3 regions of the Priestia sp. YIM B13489 genome follow, and region 2 is predicted to be linked to each of the others. Evidence: predicted binding sites of a transcription regulator. Region 2 holds the regulator's gene; each other region holds the start of a gene.

Evidence for each region. Region 2 encodes Rex, which represses fermentation and respiration genes when NADH is low (regulators of the CRP and FNR family bind a similar motif). Its sites were predicted from a motif close to TTGTGAAATATTTCACAA; they were not measured.
Region 1: the regulator Rex is predicted to act here: its motif matches at 5,126-5,143, upstream of ACFX4W_RS26620 (DUF1641 domain-containing protein).
Region 3: the regulator Rex is predicted to act here: its motif matches at 1,431-1,448, upstream of ACFX4W_RS03340 (L-lactate dehydrogenase).

What each region holds. Positions count from the first base shown of each region.
Region 1 covers NZ_JBHZOQ010000053.1:4,014,859-4,022,000, reverse strand. Annotated here, with positions in the region: gene ACFX4W_RS26640 (M20 family metallopeptidase) at 1-428, shown strand, start outside; gene ACFX4W_RS26635 (NAD-dependent malic enzyme) at 666-2,369, shown strand; gene ACFX4W_RS26630 (AEC family transporter) at 2,381-3,337, shown strand; gene ACFX4W_RS26625 (NAD(P)/FAD-dependent oxidoreductase) at 3,383-4,561, opposite strand; gene ACFX4W_RS26620 (DUF1641 domain-containing protein) at 4,595-5,047, opposite strand; gene ACFX4W_RS26615 (hypothetical protein) at 5,477-5,893, shown strand; gene ACFX4W_RS26610 (ammonium transporter) at 5,890-7,142, shown strand, end outside.
Region 2 covers NZ_JBHZOQ010000053.1:3,076,666-3,083,807, forward strand. Annotated here, with positions in the region: gene groL (chaperonin GroEL) at 1-64, opposite strand, end outside; gene groES (co-chaperone GroES) at 132-416, opposite strand; gene ACFX4W_RS21540 (CPBP family intramembrane glutamic endopeptidase) at 716-1,444, shown strand; gene ACFX4W_RS21545 (YdiK family protein) at 1,441-1,668, shown strand; gene tatC (twin-arginine translocase subunit TatC) at 1,694-2,449, opposite strand; gene tatA (twin-arginine translocase TatA/TatE family subunit) at 2,465-2,650, opposite strand; gene ACFX4W_RS21560 (redox-sensing transcriptional repressor Rex) at 2,704-3,342, opposite strand; gene ACFX4W_RS21565 (ABC-F family ATP-binding cassette domain-containing protein) at 3,801-5,735, shown strand; gene tsaD (tRNA (adenosine(37)-N6)-threonylcarbamoyltransferase complex transferase subunit TsaD) at 5,990-7,006, opposite strand; gene rimI (ribosomal protein S18-alanine N-acetyltransferase) at 7,003-7,142, opposite strand, start outside.
Region 3 covers NZ_JBHZOQ010000036.1:291,321-298,462, forward strand. Annotated here, with positions in the region: gene ACFX4W_RS03335 (lactate permease LctP family transporter) at 1-387, opposite strand, end outside; gene ACFX4W_RS03340 (L-lactate dehydrogenase) at 450-1,406, opposite strand; gene ACFX4W_RS03345 (cation diffusion facilitator family transporter) at 1,739-2,614, shown strand; gene ACFX4W_RS03350 (methyl-accepting chemotaxis protein) at 2,755-4,773, shown strand; gene ACFX4W_RS03355 (RluA family pseudouridine synthase) at 4,976-5,887, opposite strand; gene ACFX4W_RS03360 (YhcU family protein) at 6,042-6,434, shown strand; gene ACFX4W_RS03365 (Gfo/Idh/MocA family protein) at 6,668-7,142, shown strand, end outside.

The DNA of each region.
Region 1 (7,142 bases), 940 kb from region 2:
AAGCAGCAAAAAAACAAGTGGGTTCACTGCTAGACAAAGCTTTAGCGGATCATCCAGTCTTCAATCAAATTGCTCCTATGTCTAAAAATGTTTCCTTCATGACAGGATCAACTGATGTCGCAGACGTTAGCTGGAATGTTCCAACTGCACAGTGCGTGACCGCAACGTGGGCTTATGCTACGCCGTTTCATACATGGCAAGCTGTTGCTCAAGGGAAAACGGAGTATGCCCACGATGCGATGTTATTGGCTGGAAAAGCCATCGCGGCTACGGCGATTGAAATGATAGAAAATCAAGAGCTGATTAGTCAAGCCAAACAAGAGCTGGAGGATAGACTAGAAGGGGAAAGCTATGAATGTCTTGTGCCTTCCCATATACAGCCGCCTAATTACTCAGAAAGTGAGCAAGAAGACTATAGCGTAGTATAAAAAACGAAGCGGGGAAAAACGTATTTTCGTGTAAGGAAGATCCGAACGATGAATCGTTCGGATTTTTTATTGTTAGGTTGAACACAGGTTTCATTTATCCCGTTTGTTCGTCTTTAGATTGGATTGATGTAGTTATGGCTCAATCTCTTTTTTGTTTTCATTAAAAATAAATGGTTAAAAATATATCTCTTTGCTGAACCTAACCCTATCTAATTGTTCAAGAAAAGAGGTAAAAACATGAGAGCATATAAAGTAGAAAAAGATGGGTCAATTTCAACTTCACTAAAAGGAAAATCAGTTTTATCTACTTCTTATTTAAATAAAGGTTCTGCTTTTACTGAAGAAGAAAGAGAAGAGCTTCATCTGCAGGGACTTCTCCCTCCAACGGTTTTAACGTTAGAAGAACAGGCAAAAAGAGCATATGAACAGTTCAAAAAAGCACCGAATGATCTTCAAAAAAATAATTCGTTGAATGATCTACATAACCGGAACGTTGTCTTATTTTATCGTTTATTAACCGATCATTTAAGTGAAATGCTTCCCATTATTTACACACCTACTGTAGGTCAATCCATCCAAGAATACAGCCATGAATACCATCGACCTGACGGACTATATTTATCCGTAAATGAAGCGGATCGATTAAGTGATGCGATTGAAAACTTAGGACTCGACGGCGAAGATATTGATTTGCTTGTTGTAACGGATTCAGAAAGTATTTTAGGAATTGGGGACTGGGGTGTAGGAGGAATAAATATTGCCGTTGGAAAGTTAGCGGTCTACACAGCTGCAGCGGGAATTGACCCAAGCCGCGTACTGCCTGTTGTTCTTGACATGGGAACCAATAACAAAAAGCTTCTTGAAGATCCTTTGTATTTAGGAAATCGTCATGAACGAGTAAAAGGAGAAGACTATAATCGTTTTATTGCTCAATTTGTAAAAGAAATAACGACCAAGTTTCCTAAAGCGCTTCTTCATTGGGAGGATCTTGGGAATATTAACGCGCGTCACATTATGAAAGAATACGGCGATAAAATTTTAACGTTTAATGATGATATTCAAGGAACCGGAGTAATTACTCTTGCAGCCGTTTTAACAGCGGTGCGCATTACAGGAACGCCCCTAAAAGATCAGAGGGTTGTTGTATTTGGACCGGGATCTGCTGGAATCGGGAATGCTGATCGTATTCATAGTTCGATGATGCTTGAAGGGCTGTCTGAAGAAGAAGCATATGATCGTTTTTGGGCATATGATTACAGAGGTCTGTTAACCGAAGATATGGAAGATTTAGCTCCTTTTCAACAGCCATATGTTCGCCAAAATGAAGAGATTAAAGAATGGGAAAAAGACGATGAAAATAAAATTTCACTGTTGGAGCTTGTTAAGCAAGTGAAGCCAACGATTTTAATTGGAACGTCAGGCGTCACGGATGCTTTTACTGAAAAAATTATTAAAGAAATGGCAAAGCATGTAGAGCGCCCGGTGATTATGCCGCTTTCAAACCCAACTAAACTTGCTGAAGCTGTTCCGGAAAATATTATAAAATGGACGGAAGGAAAAGCCCTTATTGCAACGGGAAGTCCATTTGAACCCGTTGAATATAACGGGCACACTTATGAAATCGGACAGGCTAATAATGCGTTTGCGTTTCCGGGTCTTGGTTTAGGTGCAATTGTCGTTCGCGCTCAAAAGTTTACTGAATCTATGTTTGCAGAAGCAGCCAATGCAGTAGCGCGTATAGCAGAAACAGATACAAAAGGAGATACGCTTCTTCCCAACATTAAAGATCTTCAAAAAGTATCAAAGGCGGTTGCTGTAGCAGTTGCTGATGCTGCTGTAAAAGATAACGTAGCAACTGTTACGGAGCAAAATGTAAATAAACTTGTAGAAGCAGCGGTATGGCAGCCTGCTTATAAACCGGTTAAGGCAAAAAATGAATGAGGTGATGATAAATGAGCATAGGTCAAATTTTTCTCATTCTCGCGCCTATCTTTTTTGTCATTTTGCTTGGTTATTTAGCAGGGCACTTTAAAAAATTTGATAAGCAAACGTCTAAGGGGCTCAACACATTAGTAACGAAGTTTGCGCTTCCTGCACACTTATTTGTAGGTGTAACGACAACCCCAAGAAAAACACTCATAGACGAATGGCCGTTTTTAGTAACGCTGATTTTAGGAATCGTCGGGTTTTACCTCATTATATTGCTCGTCGTGAAGTATGCAGGGAAGCATACGTTAACTTCTTCTTCTATGTTTGCCCTAAACTCAGCTCAGCCAACGTTTGCTTTTATGGGCATTCCAGTACTCGGAGGATTGTTCGGTGCAGGCGCCGTAGCGATTCCAATTGCCATAACAGGCATCGTAGTAAACGCGATTTTAGATCCGCTGGCAACGATTTTAGGAACCGTTGGACAACGGGGGCGAAAAGAAGGGGAAGAGAAAACAAGTTTATTCAAAGTAACGGTTCATTCCATTTTGCATGGTTTATCTGAGCCTTTGGCATGTGTACCGTTAATTGGAGTGATTTTAACGCTTTGCGGCTTTCAGTCACCTAAACTTTTACAGGATATGCTTGATCAAATCGGAAGTATCACATCGGGAGCAGCTTTGTTTGCGGTAGGAGTAACGATTGGAATTGGAAAAATTAACTTCAGTAAAGGTGCGCTTGGGATCGCTGTCTTAAAAGTAGCGGTTCAACCCATCGTTATGCTCGGAATTGCAGTATGGATAGGATTATCTTCAGATGAAGTGACAAAAGCTATTTTGCTGGTAGCTTTTCCTGGGTCTGCTGTAGCTGCGATGATTGCTTTGCGGTTTGAAAGCTTGGAAAATGAAACGGCGTCTGCTTTTGTCATTAGTGCTATTTTATCGTTGATTACGCTGCCGCTTCTTATTTCTTGGCTTATGTAAATAAAAAAACGAAAGAGGAAAATTCCTCTTTCGTTTTAAGACGGATTAATAAGCTAATGCAAATAATCCTTTGATATGAGATAAGTAACGAACGTTACTTGCTTCTTTCATAAGTGATGCTGGTAAACCTTTTAATTGCGTTTTGTTTCCGCCGATTGTACCAATTGCATCTTTGCGTCCAAGACTTCCTAGTGTACCAGAGAAGACAGGAACGAATGATTCCATTGCTCCGCCGCGAATAGCTACTGCTAAGTTCACGCCTACAACTTCACCCATTTGCCAAGCTAATTGAGCAGTAGGTGGGTAAGGGCGACCTTCTGGACCCATTACAACCGCTGAGTCACCAGCAAGGAATACATCTTTATGAGATGTAGATTGTAAGAATTCATTTACAAGTGCACGACCGCGGTTTACTTCGATACCTGAGTTAGCAACTACAGAGTTACCTTGAACTCCGCCAGTCCATACCATTGTTTTTGTTTCAATTTTGCTGCCGTCTTTAAGTTCAACAGTTGTAGCATCCATTTTTGTTACAGGTGTACCAGTAACAAATGTAACGCCACGTTTTGTTAAGCTTGATTGAGCGCGCTCTACTAATTCAGCAGGGAAGCCTGGAAGAACTGTAGGAGCTGCTTCTACACAGTATAGAGAAATTTCTTTCGGATCAACACCGTGTTTTAGACATAGGCTTGGCATTAAGTCAGCGTATTCACCAACAAGTTCGATACCTGTTAATCCGCCACCGCCAACTACGATTGTACCGTCAGCTTTATTTTTTGTTTTGCTGTATTCAGCGATACAAGCTTCTACGTGTGCACGTAAACGGTTTGCATCATTTACTGATTTAAGAACGAAGCTGTGCTCTTCTAAACCAGGGATACCGAAGTAAGCAGTTTCACTACCTAAAGCTGTAACAAGGTAGTCGTAGCTTAATTTTGTACCATCTTCAAGAGATACTTCACGTTGATCTGGTGAGATTTCTTTTACCGTTGCAATTTTTAAATCAACGTTGTAGTTTTTAAGTAATTTATCAAGTGGTAAAGCTACCGCTTGTTCAGAAACGCCGCCTACAGCTAGACGGTGTAATTCTGTAATGATTTGGTGAGTAGCAAAACGGTTCACTACTGTAATTTTTGCTTCATCCGCACTTAGGTGTTGGCGAGCTGTCATTGCAGTTAATAAACCACCGTAACCGCCGCCTAAAATTAAAATATGTTTTGACATAGTCGATCCTCCGTCCACACTTTTTAATGAAAATTATTTTTGTTTTTCGTTTGTAATGTCTAAATACGCTTGTGCAAAGCGGAATAGTTTTTGAGCTTGTGGATCTTTAAGCATGCGTAATAAACCGAATAAACCGATTGAATTAGAAGCATTTGCTTCTGCACGATCGTTTGCTTCGATTGCAGTAGCTGCAAGACCTTTTACTGTTCCTTCTACCGGCTCGATAAATTCTTTTACTCCACCAAGTAGATCTTCTTTTAATACGTCGTCAGTTAATAATGATTGCGCAACGTCGTAAGTTTTTGTAAGCACCGTTACCATTTCAGATAATTTTGGTAAATTATCTACAAGAACAGTAAGAGCTTCTTGTACTTCAGGCTTTAACAATTGATCTAACACATCCGCTTGACCTTTGTTAACTGCCGCTTCTGTTTGTACAGCAGCATTTTCCTCTGCAGCTGATTTTTGAATAGTTGATTGAGACATGAAAAGTCCTCCTTTGCTGGATACTGTTGCATATGTAGTTCCTAGTTATCTGCTAGACTTTCAAACTACATTGTGAAGTTGTGAAATCTTGCACATAATTCTATTTTAATTTTAATACGAGATAAAATCAACTCATTTCGTTGAAAAAATAAGTGAAGAACCTCGTAACCCTTTGTTTAATAAAAGTTTATAAGAAATAAAGCCAATAATTGCCTAGGTAAATAAAATTAAAATAGGGAACTAACATGATTCCTCTTCCTACGATAAAACAAATAACGTCATATTTCAACACATACGAACTTAATATTCTATAAGTAGTAAAAAGATAGGGCGCATTTACTATTTAAAGAGTTTTCAAAAAATTACATTGACTTACTATAGCGTTCTACATATAATCAGAATATAACATCTTATGTAAGGAGATATAACATGGTTATAGTGGATGAACTTTATCATAATGTGATCATTACATTGCCTCAATTAAAATTAATTGAATTTATAATGAAGTTAAAAGAAGCTAAAGCACAAGAAATAGAAGATATAAAAACGAAAATTAGTAAATACGAAGAGAAGAAACGTGCTGAAGAAGCTTGGTATCAATCACTATCACCGTTTCGTAAATTTTTTACCGGGCGTCCTTTAAGTCAGCATCAAGCGGTCGAGTATATGGTATACGTAAAGGAACGCTTTAAAAAAATTGATCACCTTAAAGCACAAATGCGAGAACTTCATGAAGTTCTTGAATTAATAAAAGCGGAAAATGAAGAAACAAGTGAAATTACGCTTTCGCCTGCTATTGTACAAGAAATAAAACGATTAAAAAGCAGTGGAGGCGTTGGGATATGAGTGTTAATGAACTAAGTTTAGGGATAAATACAACGTGGGTCGTGTTAACAGCGGCGATGATTTTGTTAATGGAAGGCGGCTTTGCCTTGTTAGAGGCAGGTTTTGTCCGCTATAAAAATAGCGTGAATATTATTATGAAAGTATTCGCTGATATTACAATAGGAACGCTTTGTTTCTATTTAATTGGTTTTGGATTAATGTACGGTGATGATTTAGGTGGAGTTGTTGGTAAAAGCGGTTTTGCGCTCTCGGGTAATTTATCGCACCTTGACATTCCAATTGGACTTGAAACGTTTTGGCTGTTTCAATGTGCGTTTGTTATTGCGGTCATTTCTATCGTTTCTGGAGCGGTAGCAGAACGAATTAATTTCCGCGCATATCTTTTATATGCGATTTTGATGACTACATTTATTTATCCTATAGCCGGCCACTGGATTTGGGGAGGCGGATGGATTAGTAAGTTAGGGATGCTTGATTTTGCCGGTTCGGCAGTTATCCATGCTCTTGGCGGTTTTTCAGCTTTAGCAGCTGCAATAATGATTGGACCGAGGAAAGGGAAGTTCACGAAAAATGGAATCAGTTCTGTTTCTCTTCCAAGCAATTTGCCGCTTGCATCAGTGGGTGCTTTTTTATTATGGTTTGGATGGTTCGGGTTTAATGCAGGAAGTACGCTAAGTGCCACTGACGTTAGAATTGGTCACATTGCTATTGTCACAATGTTATCAGCAGCAGCAGGCGGAGCAGCTACTTTATTTTATACTTTATTTCGCTACAACCGTTCAGATGCACCTTCTGTAATAAATGGATCGCTTGCCGGACTGGTTGGCATTACGGCCGGGTGCGCTTTTGTTAACACACCATCTGCTATTTTTATTGGAGCTGTATCTGGCTTATTAATGATGGCAGCTACAAACTGGCTCGAAGCACGTCAAATCGACGATCCTGTAGGAGCTTTTCCTGTACACGCTGCTTCGGGAATATGGGGTACGTTGGCTGTAGGCTTGTTTTCTACAGACGGCGGTGTGTTTACCGGAGGGAGCTGGACGTTACTTGGCGTTCAACTTCTTGGGTTAATCGCTCTATGCGCTTGGGGATTTGTTACGACGTGGATAGGGTTAAAGGTTATTTCCTTGGTGGTTCCGCTTCGATCTACGGAAGAAGAAGAAGAAGTGGGCTTAGATATCAGCTACCACGGTATCATGGCAGCTCATCAGGCTCCTGAATTTATTGAATATGAAAACTACTATGC
Region 2 (7,142 bases):
ATGTATCTACACCACGTAGCATTGCGCGACGTGCTTCTTCGCTAAATTTAATGTCTTTTGCCATGTTCTTTGACCTCCTCAAGATGTTCTTAATAATCTATTTTTTACGTATGATAAGTTTGTGGTTAACATTAGCCGATTACAGCTAAAATATCGCTTTCGCGTAAAATTAAGTATTCAGTACCTTCGTATTTCACTTCAGTACCCGCATATTTTGAGAAGATGATACGATCGCCCGCAGCTACTTCTAAAGCTACACGCTCACCGCTTTCTAATACTCGGCCTGTACCAACAGCAACAATTTTACCCTCTTGTGGCTTTTCTTTTGCACTGTCCGGTAACACGATACCGCTTGCTGTTTTTTCCTCAGATTTTACAAGTTCAATCACTACGCGATCACCTAATGGCTTTAACAAGTGAAACAACCTCCTCAAATAATATGTTTGCATTTTTATTAGCACTCAACCTCAACGAGTGCTAACACAATTATTATATTAAAACAAAGTGGGTTTTTTTTGCAAGTATTAAACAAAAAAAATTTAAAATTTACGAAAACTACATATAATAGTTTTAGATTTCGACGATTTTGAGAAATAAAGCATTCTTTTCTCTGTTCAATAATATGTATGTTACAATACGAGCAAGAAGAAATTACTAACTTTACAGTACTTCTTCGACATATATACATAAAAACCTTTTAAAGGAGTATAGAAGATTGGAAAAACGTTATTGGTATGTTATCCTCACCTACATCCTTATGCAGTTTTCAGGAGTTGTTGGTATACCGCTGTTAAAATTAACAGGAATGTTTGATCAATATCCAGTTCGAACAGCGAATGTCATGCTTTTGACTTATTGGACCATCATTAGCTTTATCCTTGGTTTACTTATTGTCTTACTGCTGCTGCGCCGTGACATGTCCATGCGTATAGAACATGCGGGAACAACGGTAACTGTGGTCTGGTCAGTCCTTGGGGTGTTCCTGGCTATGGCTGGTCAAGCTGTAGCAGGTATGATTGAGCACGCTCTTGGCATTACCCAAGTATCTGAAAACACACAAAATATTGTTAATCTTGTTAAAGCAACGCCGTTCCTAATTGTCGTTACGTCTGTTATTGGACCAATTCTAGAAGAGATTATTTTTCGAAAGATTATTTTCGGCTCTCTTCACAAACGATATAATTTCTTTGTCTCTGCATTTATTAGTTCCCTTATTTTTGCTGCCGTACACTGGGATTTTAAACATTTGCTCGTGTATACAGCCATGGGATTTGTATTTGCATTCCTTTATGCAAGAACAAAACTAATTATTGTACCCATTATTGCTCACGTGTTGATGAATACAGTCGTTATTTTATCTCAAACTATTTTTGCAGATAAAATTATAGAAATGCAAAAGCAAGCAGAACAAATGCAGTTTATTTTTGGAGGCATGTTTTTATGAAGAATATCCCTTTAACACGAGGGTTTATTTATATTATTATGGGGGTTTTATTCACCTACCTGGCTATTCAAAATGCTCAGGAAACCGTGTGGAATTTCCCCACGATCTTATTTGCACTCGTAGCCGCGTTCGATTTCAGATTTGCGGTGCGCATTTTTATCTTGCACTATAAAATTAAAAAGTTGCAGCAGCAATATAAAAATCAAGATGATTCATCTAAATAAAAAAACCACTGTTTCAGTGGTTTTTTTACATACTAACATCTTCTCTTTCTTGCTCTGCCCTTGCCTTTAACACTTTGCGATACGAAATGCGGGAAATAATGATGCTGATTTCATACAAAATTAAGAGCGGCACTGTCACCATCATGTGCGAGAGCAATTCTGGTGGTGTAATAAGTGCGGCAATAACTAGCAGTACGAAATAGGCATACTTTCGAATTTGAGATAAAAACATAGGCGTGATAATTCCTAATCGCGTCAAAAACATGACGACAACAGGAAGCTGAAACAACAGGCCAAAAGGCAGTGTGAGCTGCATTAAAAAAGAAAAGTATTCATTAATGCCAATCACTTGGTTTACATTCAGCTCATCAGAAACGCGCGTCATAAAATCGACGACAAATGGAAACAACACGAAATAAGAAAAAGAGACACCGCCGATAAAGAGAAAAATGGAAACAGGAATATATCCAAGCGTTACCTTACGCTCTTTTTCATATAAACCAGGACTAATAAATGCCCAAAGTTGATACAGTGCAACAGGAGCTGCAAGTACACAGCCGATAATAACAGCAAACTGCATATAAATCTTAACTGGATCTGTTAGCCTAAATGCATTCATCGTTAAATTTTTTGCCTCATCAGCATGCTGTAAATAGACAATAACCTTATCCGCTATAAAAAAGCCGCCAATTGTGGCAATGACAAAGAAAAATAAAACAATTAAAATGCGCTTTCGCAGCTCTCCTATATGATCATATATTGACATTTCTTGTTCGGTCATACTATGATCACCCTTTTACTCTTTGTCATCTACTTGACGCTGTTTATCTTTTTCACGATCTTCTGAGGCACCGCTAGCGGCATGCTTAAACTCTCTAAGCGTTTGCCCGACTGATCTTCCTAGCTCCGGTAACCGTTTCGGTCCAAAAATAAGCAGTGCTACAATCGCAATAATAATCCAACTGCCTGCTCCAATCCCCATATTCCCACTCTCCTTATTAATTTAGACTTAAGGAAATCGTAACACAGTCCATCTTATTCAACAGGATAATTTTTCAAAAAGTAGACAAGCGACTGTAATTCTACAGCCAGATCAATATGATGCAGTCGAATCTCATCCGGTACGTTTAAGCGTGCAGGAGTGAAGTTTAGAATCCCTTTAATTCCGCAATTCACTAAACGATCGGTAATTTGCTGAGCCACAGTGGCAGGAACGGTTAAAATCGCCACTGAGATATCATCACTCATATAATCTTCCAATTGGTCAAGGTGATAAACCGGCACGTCGCCTACTTTTGTACCGACTTTATCTTCTATCACATCAAAAGCGCACTCAATTTTGGTGTTATTATTTTTAATAAAATTATAATTTAAAAAGGCCGTTCCCAGATTCCCTACGCCAATCAGTGCTACTTTCGTTACTTCATCTTGGTCTAACGTTTTACGGAAAAATGTAAGTAAATAATTCACATTGTAGCCGTATCCCTTTTTCCCTAATGCTCCAAAGTAAGAAAAATCCCGGCGAATAGTAGCAGAATCAACTTTCACTGCCTCACTTAACTCCGCTGACGAAACACGCTGTTTACCAGAAGCATGCAAGTTTTTTAAAAAACGATAATAAAGCGGCAATCGTTTAGCCGTTGCTTGTGGTATTTTTAATTGTTCAGTGTTCACGTTGTACCCCCTCAGTTCATGTATGTCATTACTAACATTTTCAAGTCATATTGCATTACCTTTCACAAAGCCTCAACCGCCTTGAGGTAGCGCTTCCAATTCTCTCTCTTTTCTCTTGTTTTATATATACTCCGCTTCACACCCCGACGCCTTTTGTCTATCCAGGAATACTTAAAGTCGGTAGCTAGAACGAAGCAATTAGCCCTTCAAAGGATCCGTTTGTTAGTCATGACGGATTTTCTACATCCATCATATATAAGTTCAGAGATGCACTTATCTCTTATTTTAACATAGTATCCTGTATAAAATGTGCAGGTAAAATCATTTTATTTCATGAATCAAAACATTCGCTTCATCATTTGTTCTTGTCCCTCTACAAATTACAAACGCTTGTAGGAAGAACTTGTAGTTGAAAATATGTTAAAATACACTATGGATATACTACTAGAGGTGAAAAAATGATTATTCTACAATTGAACGGTATTACAAAATACTATGGGGCAGAACCCATTTTATCGAATATAAAGTTAGAAGTACAATCAAAAGACCGCATTGCCCTAGTGGGACGAAACGGTGCTGGTAAATCAACTTTATTAAAAATTATTGCTGAGCAGCTTTCTTATGACAGCGGAGAAATTATTAAACCTAAAGGTGTTTCCATTGATTATATGGGACAAGATACAGTTCTTGAGTCAACACTCTCCATATGGGAAGAAATGATGACAGTCTTTGCTCCGTTAAAGAAGATGGAAAAAGAATTACGTACGCTTGAAACGAAGATGGGCGATCCAGACATTTTTAATGATTCAGTTCAATACGAAAAACTAACCAAAGAGTACGATCAGCTTCAAGTAACGTTCAAAGATTTAGGCGGCTATCAATATGAAGCGGATACACGATCTATTCTTCACGGTTTCCGTTTCTCAAACTTTGACTATAGCACCCCTATTTCCTCCTTGAGCGGTGGACAAAAAACGCGCTTGGCTCTTGCAAAACTGCTTTTAACAAAGCCAGACTTGCTTATTCTGGATGAGCCTACCAACCACTTAGATATTGAAACTTTAGCATGGCTGGAACAGTTTCTGCAAGGGTATGAAGGAGCTATTTTAATTGTTTCACACGATCGTTACTTCCTTGATAAGGTCGTAAATCAAGTGTATGAAGTCACACAAAAAACAACGGTCAAGTACACGGGCAACTACTCTAAATACCTTGTACAAAAAGCAGAGCGATATGAAAAAGAGTTGCGTCAGTACGAAAAGCAGCAAGATGAAGTCGCAAAACTGAATGATTTTATTCAGCGAAACATCGCCCGCGCATCGACTACAAAACGTGCGCAAAGCAGACGTAAGCAGCTCGATCGAATGGAGTTAATAAATCGACCTAACGAAGGCGAAAAATCAGCTAGTTTTTCGTTTGAAATTGAGCGTCAAAGCGGAAATGAAGTCTTAAATCTCGAAAACGTGTCCATCGGATATGATGAAAACAAATATGTCGTCCAAGACGCAAACCTTCGGATTAAAAAAGGTGAAAGCCTTGCGTTGGTTGGCCCTAATGGAGTTGGGAAATCTACGTTATTAAAAGGTATTGTGGATAAACTAAGCTTCAAGACTGGAACCATTTCTTTTGGCTCAAACGTAATGGTTGGTTATTACGACCAAGAGCAAGCTAATTTAATATCTAATAAAACTGTTTTAAATGAGCTTTGGGATGACTACCCATCCAAACCTGAAAAAGAAATTCGTACAGCGCTTGGAAATTTTCTGTTTTCAGGTGATGATGTACTGAAAATCGTTTCGACGCTTAGCGGTGGTGAAAAAGCACGTTTGGCTCTTGCGAAGCTTATGCTTCAAAAAGCTAATTTCTTAATTTTGGATGAACCTACTAACCATCTTGATTTAGATAGCAAACAAGTACTCGAGAATGCGTTAATTGATTACCCAGGGACTCTATTATTTGTTTCACATGACCGTTATTTTATTAATCGTATTGCAAACAAAATAGCAGAGCTATCTCCTGAAGGAGTAGAAGAATTTCTTGGAGATTATGACTATTATGTAGAAAAGAAAGCAGAAATAGAGGAAATCAAAGAATTAGAAAATATAAAAGCCAACGAAGAACGTACGGTAAAAGTAGATAAACAGTCTTATAAACAAGATAAAGAACAAAAGAAATTGATGAGGCAGCGAACGCGCCGAATTGAAGAAATTGAAACTGAAGTAAACAAATTAGAAGCCGCACAAGCGGAGAATGAAGAACTTCTTTGTAATCCTGAAATTTATCAAAACCACGAAGAAGTATCAAGATTAAACGGTGAAAATGAAAAAATTTCTTCACAGTTATCCACATTAATGGAAGAGTGGGAAGAATTACAGCTGCTTCTAGAAGAATAGCCTATATTTTTTCGTATTTATTCACCCTATTTACTTGTTCGTGCGCTTTAGGACAAGCTTTATCCACTCTGTGAATAAATAGTGGATATCTGTCTGATTTTCATAATTAAAACTTGTTGATAACATGTCCGTGTACTGAGTGCACGGACTTTTCCACATAATTATCCACAGTCAATTCTAAATTTATTGAATATTGTTGATAAATCATTTTTATCCACAAAAAAGACGAATGAGAAATAAATCTCATTCGTCTCTTACTCTTCCAAGTCTAAACCGGGGTTTGCGTTTAATGACATATCTGAGCGTTTTCCTTGAGCAAATCGTACACTTGCCGCTGCTCCAATCATTGCGGCATTATCCGTGCATAGAGATAGCGGCGGGATAATAAGCTCAATGTTTGATAATGGTGCAAATGCTTCTTCTAGCGCTGCTCTAAGTCCTTTATTAGCAGCAACTCCTCCTGCTACTAACACTTGCTTAACCTTATATTCCTTTGCAGCTTTAACCGTTTTAGTTACTAACACATCAATAACACTCGCTTGAAAGCTAGCAGCAAGTGTTTGTGGAAGAATTTCTTCACCTTTTTGCTTCGCGTTGTGGACAGTGTTAATAACTGCTGATTTTAACCCACTGAAACTAAAATCATAGGATCCTTCTTCTAGCCAAGCACGCGGCAAATCAATTAATGGCTCTCCTTCATGTGCAAGGCGGTCAATATGAGGTCCGCCTGGATATGGAAGGTTTAACGTGCGGGCTACTTTATCGTAGGCTTCTCCTGCCGCATCATCTCTCGTTTCACCAATCACTTTAAACTGACCGTGACTTTCCATGTATACAAGCTCTGTATGCCCTCCAGATACAACTAGCGATAAAAGCGGGAATTCTAATTTTTTGATTAGCTGATTTGCATAAATATGTCCTGCAATATGATGAACACCAATTAATGGCTTTTGGTGTGCAAATGCTAGCGCTTTGGCTGCATTTACGCCAATAAGAAGTGCTCCCACAAGCCCAGGTCCTTCCGTTACAGCTATTGCATCAATATCTGCAAACGTCAAGTTCGCTTGCTTTAAAGTTTCTTCAACTACTACCGTAATTTGTTCCACATGATGACGAGATGCAATCTCCGGTACGACACCGCCAAATCGTTTATGGCTTTCTATTTGTGATGCCACCACATTGGCTACAATTTCATGACCGTTTCGAATCACGGCCGCTGCTGTCTCATCACAGCTTGTTTCTAATGCTAAAATTAATTGATTTTCACTCATAAATTCACCCACATAACTAATGCATCCTCATTGTTATCAGAATAATAATTCTTACGAATACCTCCAGGTTTAAAACCTAGCTTTTGATACAATGATTGTGCAATATGATTAGATACCCTAACTTCTAATGTCATTG
Region 3 (7,142 bases), on a different contig from region 2:
AAAAGCATTAAAGGAAAAAGCAACAAGCAGCATTTGTAAGCGGGGGTCATCCGTTATTGAAATAATAGATTGTCTGATGGTAGTAAACTGTCCGCTTTTGACAGTTAGCTTGTATAAGAACACCGCTCCGATAATAATATAGCTGATGGGCCAAAGTGCATACAGAAACCCATAGCCTGTGGCTCCTAAGATCATTGAGGCAGGCATATCATAAAAATAAATAGCAATAATCATAGAAAGAAGCACCGTAATACCAGCAGCAATATGTCCTTTTAATTTCAAAAGAGTTAAAGCAATAAAGAAAAAGATAATGGGGATGAGTGCAATTAGTGCAGAAAGCCAAATATTATCTAACGGATTATATACCTGAGTCCACGTCATATTCATACACCTCTACTACATATTTAAAACAAGGGAGCGGGGGAGTCCCCCGCAAAAATCTTTAGATGTTACACAAAAGCTCTGTCGCGAGTTTGCTTAAGTATGCTAGCAGAGTGCTCGAGCTGCTGCTGTTCGTGAGGGGTTAAATTCAATTCAATAATTTGACGCACGCCGTTTTTATTAATGATAGCTGGTACGCCGATATACACATCAGAAATACCATATTGTCCTTCTAATAAAGCAGATACTGTTAAAATAGAATTTTCATCATCTAAAATAGCCTTGGTAATGCGTACAAGCCCCATTGCAATTCCGTAATAAGTCGCTCCTTTTCGATTAATAATATGGTAAGCCGCATCGCGGGTTTGTTCGAATAGATGCTGCATATCCGGTTCTTTTTCAATAGCGGCAGTATTGATAAAATGTTCGAGCTTCACACCGCCAATTTGCGCGTGGCTCCAAACAGGAAATTCCGTATCTCCATGTTCCCCCATAATATAAGCGTGGACGTTGCGAGAATCTACTTCGAAATAGTCGCTTAACAAGTAGCGGAAGCGAGCTGTGTCAAGAATCGTTCCTGAACCAATTACCCGTTCGTTTGGTAATCCTGATACTTTTTGTGTAACATGTGCGAGAATATCAACTGGATTTGTTGCCACTAAAATGATGCCGTCAAATCCGCTGTTCATAATATCTTTTACAATGCATTCAAAAATTTTAACGTTTTTTTCAACTAGATCTAAGCGTGTTTCCCCTGGAGCTTGATTAGCGCCCGCTGTAATAACTACTAAATCAGCGTCAGCACAGTCTTTATAATCTCCAGCCCAGATTTTCATCGGTGTGGCAAATGGCATTCCATGATTGATATCACGTGCTTCACCTTCTGCTTTTTCTTTGTTCATATCGATTAACACTAATTCATTGGCAATACCTTGATTCACCATTGAAAAAGCGTAGCTTGAGCCAACAAAACCAGTTCCGATAACAGCAACTTTTCGTGTTTTTGGTGTGAATTGTGTTTTCATTTGTATCATCCTTTGAATTTTATTTTGTGATGTTTTTCACAATGTTAGTGTAACAAGAATAAATTGCTTCAGCTGTGATAAAAATCACACCCTTTAAAAAATAGTAAACAATTTTACAGGGCGATTTTAAAAAATGTCCTTCTACATGAAGTGCCACATTTAGAAAGATCTTAAACGTTTAAAGTGTTGAGTAAAGGCAACTTGTTTTGCAGAAAGCTAAAGAGTTTAACATTCTCTATTTGTATGTTAGCAGCCAATAATGTTTCTATAGACCCACACGAAATCCATTTGTTACACTAAGTTTGCTTATTTTGAATAAAGGAGTGGAAGGGATGGAGAACTACTATGAGCAAGCCCAAAAAGGCGCTTGGGTTAGTATCTTATCATATATCTTTTTATCAACATGTAAACTTATCATTGCGGGTGTCACCGCTTCCTCTGCATTAAAAGCCGACGGTCTTAATAATGTTACAGATATTATTGCATCGATTGCCGTCTTGGTCGGCTTAAAAATCTCTAAAAAACCTCGTGATAATGATCATCCCTATGGACATTCCAGAGCGGAACATATTTCTTCACTTATTGCTTCTTTTATCATGATGGTCATCGGACTAGAAGTATTGGTTGATGCGGGTCAGTCATTATTTATGGACAAATCTGAAGCTCCTAATTTACTGGCTGCTTGGGTAGGTCTTGGAGCGGCTGCTATTATGGGTGGTGTTTACCGATATAATATTAAGCTTGCTAAAAAACTTGATAGCCAGTCTTTATATGCGGTTGCTAAAGATAATTTGTCTGATGCACTTGTGAGTATAGGGGCTGTTGTGGGAATTTTCGGCTCACAATTCGGCTTGCCATGGCTGGATGTGGTAGCTGCTTTTGCTGTGGGAATTATTATTTGTAAAACAGCCATTGAGATTTTTAAAGAAGCGGCTCATTCCTTAACGGACGGATTTGATGAAGAAAAGTTAGGGCACTACAAAGAAAGCATCGAGCTTGTAGAAGGTGTAAAAGAAGTAGAAGATGTGAAAGCGCGCAAGCTTGGTAATCAAGTTGTGATTGATGTAACTGTTAAAGTAGATCCCCATTTAAATGTTATCAAAAGCCATGAAATTGCCGATCAAATTGAACATATGATGAACGATGAGCATCAAATTAAAGATACGCTTGTTCATATTGAACCTGATGCATACGAAAAGCAAAAATAAGACCAGCACGTTCTTTCGTTATGAAAGGATGCGCTGGTTTTATTTTGCGGGAATTTGAAATAAATCACAAAAACTTCTTCAAAAATGAAAATGAAAAGCCGTTATTAGTAATATAAAGATTTTTGTAGAAGGGTGAGGGAATGAAGAGGTTAAGTGCAAAGCTCGTAGTATTTTTTAGTATTTTTATAGCTATTTTATTATTAGTTGTTTCAGGGGCTGTTTATCAATTTACCAAAACGCAAATAGAAAAAGATGTAGAAGTTCAGTCTCAAAGTCAAGTGAAAGAGTTAAAAGAAACCATTCATACATACTTAGACATGTATAGTCGTTCTTTGCTGACGTATAGTGAAAACGATGTAATTGTTAATTTTGTTAAGCAGGAAGGAGATCAAACAAACCAAGAGAAAAATCCGTATTTTACATGGAACACAGTTCAAAAAGAGTTTACGCAGTTTAAAGAAAAGTATCCAAACCTAGCACTTGAATACATAGGCACTCAAAATAAAGGAATGTATTCTGTTCCCAAACGAGAGTTTGGTTCAAACTATGATCCGACTTCAAGGGTATGGTACAAACAAGCAGTAGAATCACCTAATGATGTTGTTTATACGGATCCATATGAAGATGCAGCAACAAAAAAGACGGTCGTGACAATTGCAAAGGCTATTTTAGATCCAGATACTAAAAATGTACTGGGCGTTATAGCTACTGATTTAGACTTAGATGCATTAAAAAACATTGTAGGTAAAGCAGAAGTAAATCACGGTGGGTATGCATTTTTATTTGATCAAAATGGCACAGCGCTCGTTCATCCAACAGAAGCTGGGAAAAATTTGATGAATCAGCCATTTATGAAAAAAATGTACGAAGCAGACCGGAATAGAGATTTCATGAAGTATACCTTTCAAGGTGAAGAGAGAGTCATGGCATATGATACTCTCGAAGGGACGAATTGGAAGATAGGAAATGCCTTTATTTATAATGAAATGCTCTCAAGCGCTCATCATTTACTGACTGTTATTGTCTGGATTGCGTTAATTGGAATCTTATTATCAGTGGTGTTAACCATCTTTTTCTCAAGAATTATTACTAATCCAATTCGCCGCTTGAAAAATGAAGTAGCCAAAGTAACAGCTGGCGATTTAACGGTTCAGGTGAAGACGAAGTCAAAAGATGAAATTGGTGAGCTTACTCATTTATTTAATGATATGGTAGTCAAAATGAAAACATTGATTGGCACGGTTCAGACGTCTGTTGAGACAGTAAAAACGTCTGTTGAAGACTTGAGTGCCGTATCTGAAGAAGCAACTGCATCCAGTGAGGAAATCGGCCGGGCTATCCATGAGATTGCCAGCGGTGCCACGCAGCAAGCTTCTGACGCTGACTCTACTAATCATAAAACGATGAGTTTATCTTCGCAAATTGAAGAAGTCATTGAACAAAATGCACAGATTAATAAAATGACGATTGAAGCTGTAAGCATCAATGAAAAAGGTTTAAAACAGATGCAGCTCCTTCGCAACCAAACCACTGAATCGTCTCAAACGATTCACGCTGTTCAAGCTGTAATGGAAGAGTTAACAAATAAGATGAAAAAAATTGAATCTATTATTTTCACGATTAATAGTATTTCAGATCAGACAAATTTACTTGCATTAAATGCTAGTATTGAAGCAGCTCGTGCAGGAGAACATGGCAAAGGATTTGCGGTAGTAGCTGAAGAAGTGCGAAAACTTGCTGAACAGTCCTCTCAGGCCACTGAACAAGTTCGCCATACGATTGCAGCGATTCAAGGTGAAGTCGCTGCTGCGCGTGAAGAATGCAACCGTACAGAAGAGCTTTCAAAGTCTCAAGACTTTGTGGTAGGAGATACAGAACGAGCTTTTCATGAAATTGCAACTACGATTGAACAAGTGGCGGCGGCTGTCGAACATGTGACAAGCAGCATGGACAGTATCGATGAGCATAAGGAAGACGTGGTAGCGGCAATTCAAAGCATAGCAGCCATTGCACAGCAATCAGCAGCAGGAACTGAAGAGATTACCGCTTCCACAGAAGAACAAATTAGAGCTATTTCTACTGTTTCTCAATCAGCGGAACATCTGCAAGAGATTAGTGAAGAATTGGCGAACTTGATTCGTCAATTTAAAATTCAATAGAAAAAAAGAGGCTAGGACAAAAGTATTTTAGTTAAAGGAAAATCCGAACGATGAATTGAGATTCTTGATAAAGAATTCAACTCGTTCGGATTTTTTTATTGATATGGTGAACGCAGGTTTCATGTAGGTATCTCAAGCGGTTCAGCGCACTTCTTCTATTTGTTTGCCCTTAGCTGGTTGTGTCTTAACCTCTCTTTTATATTTAATAGGAAAGCAACTTGCTGTAAGGCAAAAAGACTTGCTGAGTTAGAGGTGCAACAGCTGAGACGCGCTGATGTGTAAACGGATGTATAAAAGAAAGCTTAATGGCATGTAAAGCTTGCTGCTGCTCTTTTAATCTCTTTCCTCCATAAAGAGTATCACCAAGTAATGGATAGTTGATGTGACTCATATGAACACGAATTTGGTGAGTGCGTCCAGTTTCGAGCGAAAGTTCAATAAGCGTTTCGTTTTTTGCCGTATTGCGTTTTAACACCCGATAACGTGTTTTGGCAGCTTGTCCCGTTCTAGATACTCGTCTTCTTGTAGCGTGATGACGATCACGTCCAATGGGTTCATTGATGATTCCGTCCTCTTTTTTTATGATTCCTTGGACGAGGGCAATATAAGTCCGATTAATTTTACGTTCAGCCAGCAGCTGATCAAACACGGAGCTTGCTACAAAATGCTTTGTGAATAAGATAGCACCTGATGTATCGCTGTCCAAACGGTGAACGTGTCTAGGCTTTGTTTTGAGGCCTATTTTTTGAAAATAAGCAGCTACAGCGTTTAAAAGAGTTTTTTGGTCTTGTTCTGATGAAGGATGAGTATCTAGGTTTATGGGTTTGTTTACGATTAGTACGTGCTCATCTTCAAACAAAATCTCTATATCAACATTGTAAGGTGTTATTTCATTAGGCTCTGCTTCAAAAAAAGGAAGTGACATTTTATCATGTTCCTTAAGAGTGTTTCTCCATGGTAAAGGCTCACCGTTTATAAGCACATTTTTCTTCATCCGAAACTGATGCAGCGTTTTTTTAGGAATCCGCCATTTCGTTTTTAAATACTCTTCAATTGTTTGCCCTGCATCATTTTTTGCGATTTTATCTTCTAGCCATTGGCCGTGTATACTCATATTTAATCCCTTCCTTACATACTAGTAAATATCCTTTAATCTTTTAAAAGAACTTGTAAATAATTAGGAGGAAATAACTACCTGAAGTTCTCGTTTTATGTTTATGTTATGCTAAATAAAGAGACATAAGTTAAGAGAAAAAGGGGGGGTAACCATGAAAATTGCCCAAGCAGCTCCGCCAGAAATGGAGAATTACATAGAAGAGTTGACTGAACAGCTTCGCTATGACTTGTTACCTCGGTATGTATCTGTAGATAAGCTTAATCCTGATGAATTATTAAACCCAGATTATTGTACAGACCATTTATATAATGGCTTACTCGATGAAGCATTGCAAGTCATTAGTAGCCTTCAGACAATAATTGCCGTGATTGAAGCGATTCAACACCGGCCGATTGAAGAAAGCGACTGCGAGCAATTCGAAAAAAATATTGCAATTTTAAAAAAATACGGGTTCTTATTTCCTGTTTCCATTGAGTGTTTTGCAAAAGAAAACAATTTGATTACGTATTCGTATGAATCGTTTTATAATTCATACATAAATTAAAGAAAGAGGCTGGGACAAAAGCATTTTAGACGAAGTGAAGAACGAACCATTGATCGAGATTTTTGATTAGTGGTTCGTTTTTTTGTTATGGTAAACGTAGGATTCATTTAGTTGTGTCTCAACTTATTTCTTTTTATTGGTATATTTCAGATTTCAATTGGACATTCAAAAAGAGCTTGTGATATGGTCAAACTTGTATAAATCCATCACAAAAAACAAATAGGAGCGAAAACATGACAAAAGCAAAATTATGTTTTATCGGTGCAGGCTTTCACGCATCAACGAACATTTATCCGTCCGTTATTGAAGCGGGAGCAGAAATTAAAGCAATTTCCACACGCAGTATGGAAAGATCAAAAGCTGCTCTTCAGCGATTTGGTAGCAGCGGTACGCCATACGATGATTATAAGGAAATGCTGAAGCAGGAAAAGTGCGACGGAGTAGTAGTTGTGGCACAGCCTGAAGATCATCCTGCTTTGGTGCTTGATTGCATTCGAGCGGGAAAAAATGTTTATGTGGAAAAGCCTTTGGGGCTGAATGAAAGGGAAGCAAAAGAGATTTCAGATGCTGCTAGGGAAGCTGGCGTAAAAGTAATGGTAGGTTTTATGAAGCGCTATGCACCTTGCTATATAAAACTAAAAGAGCTCATTGAAGAAGGAAAACTTGGAAACGTCCGTTCATTTCAAGCGAGGTTTGCTGTAGACAGTA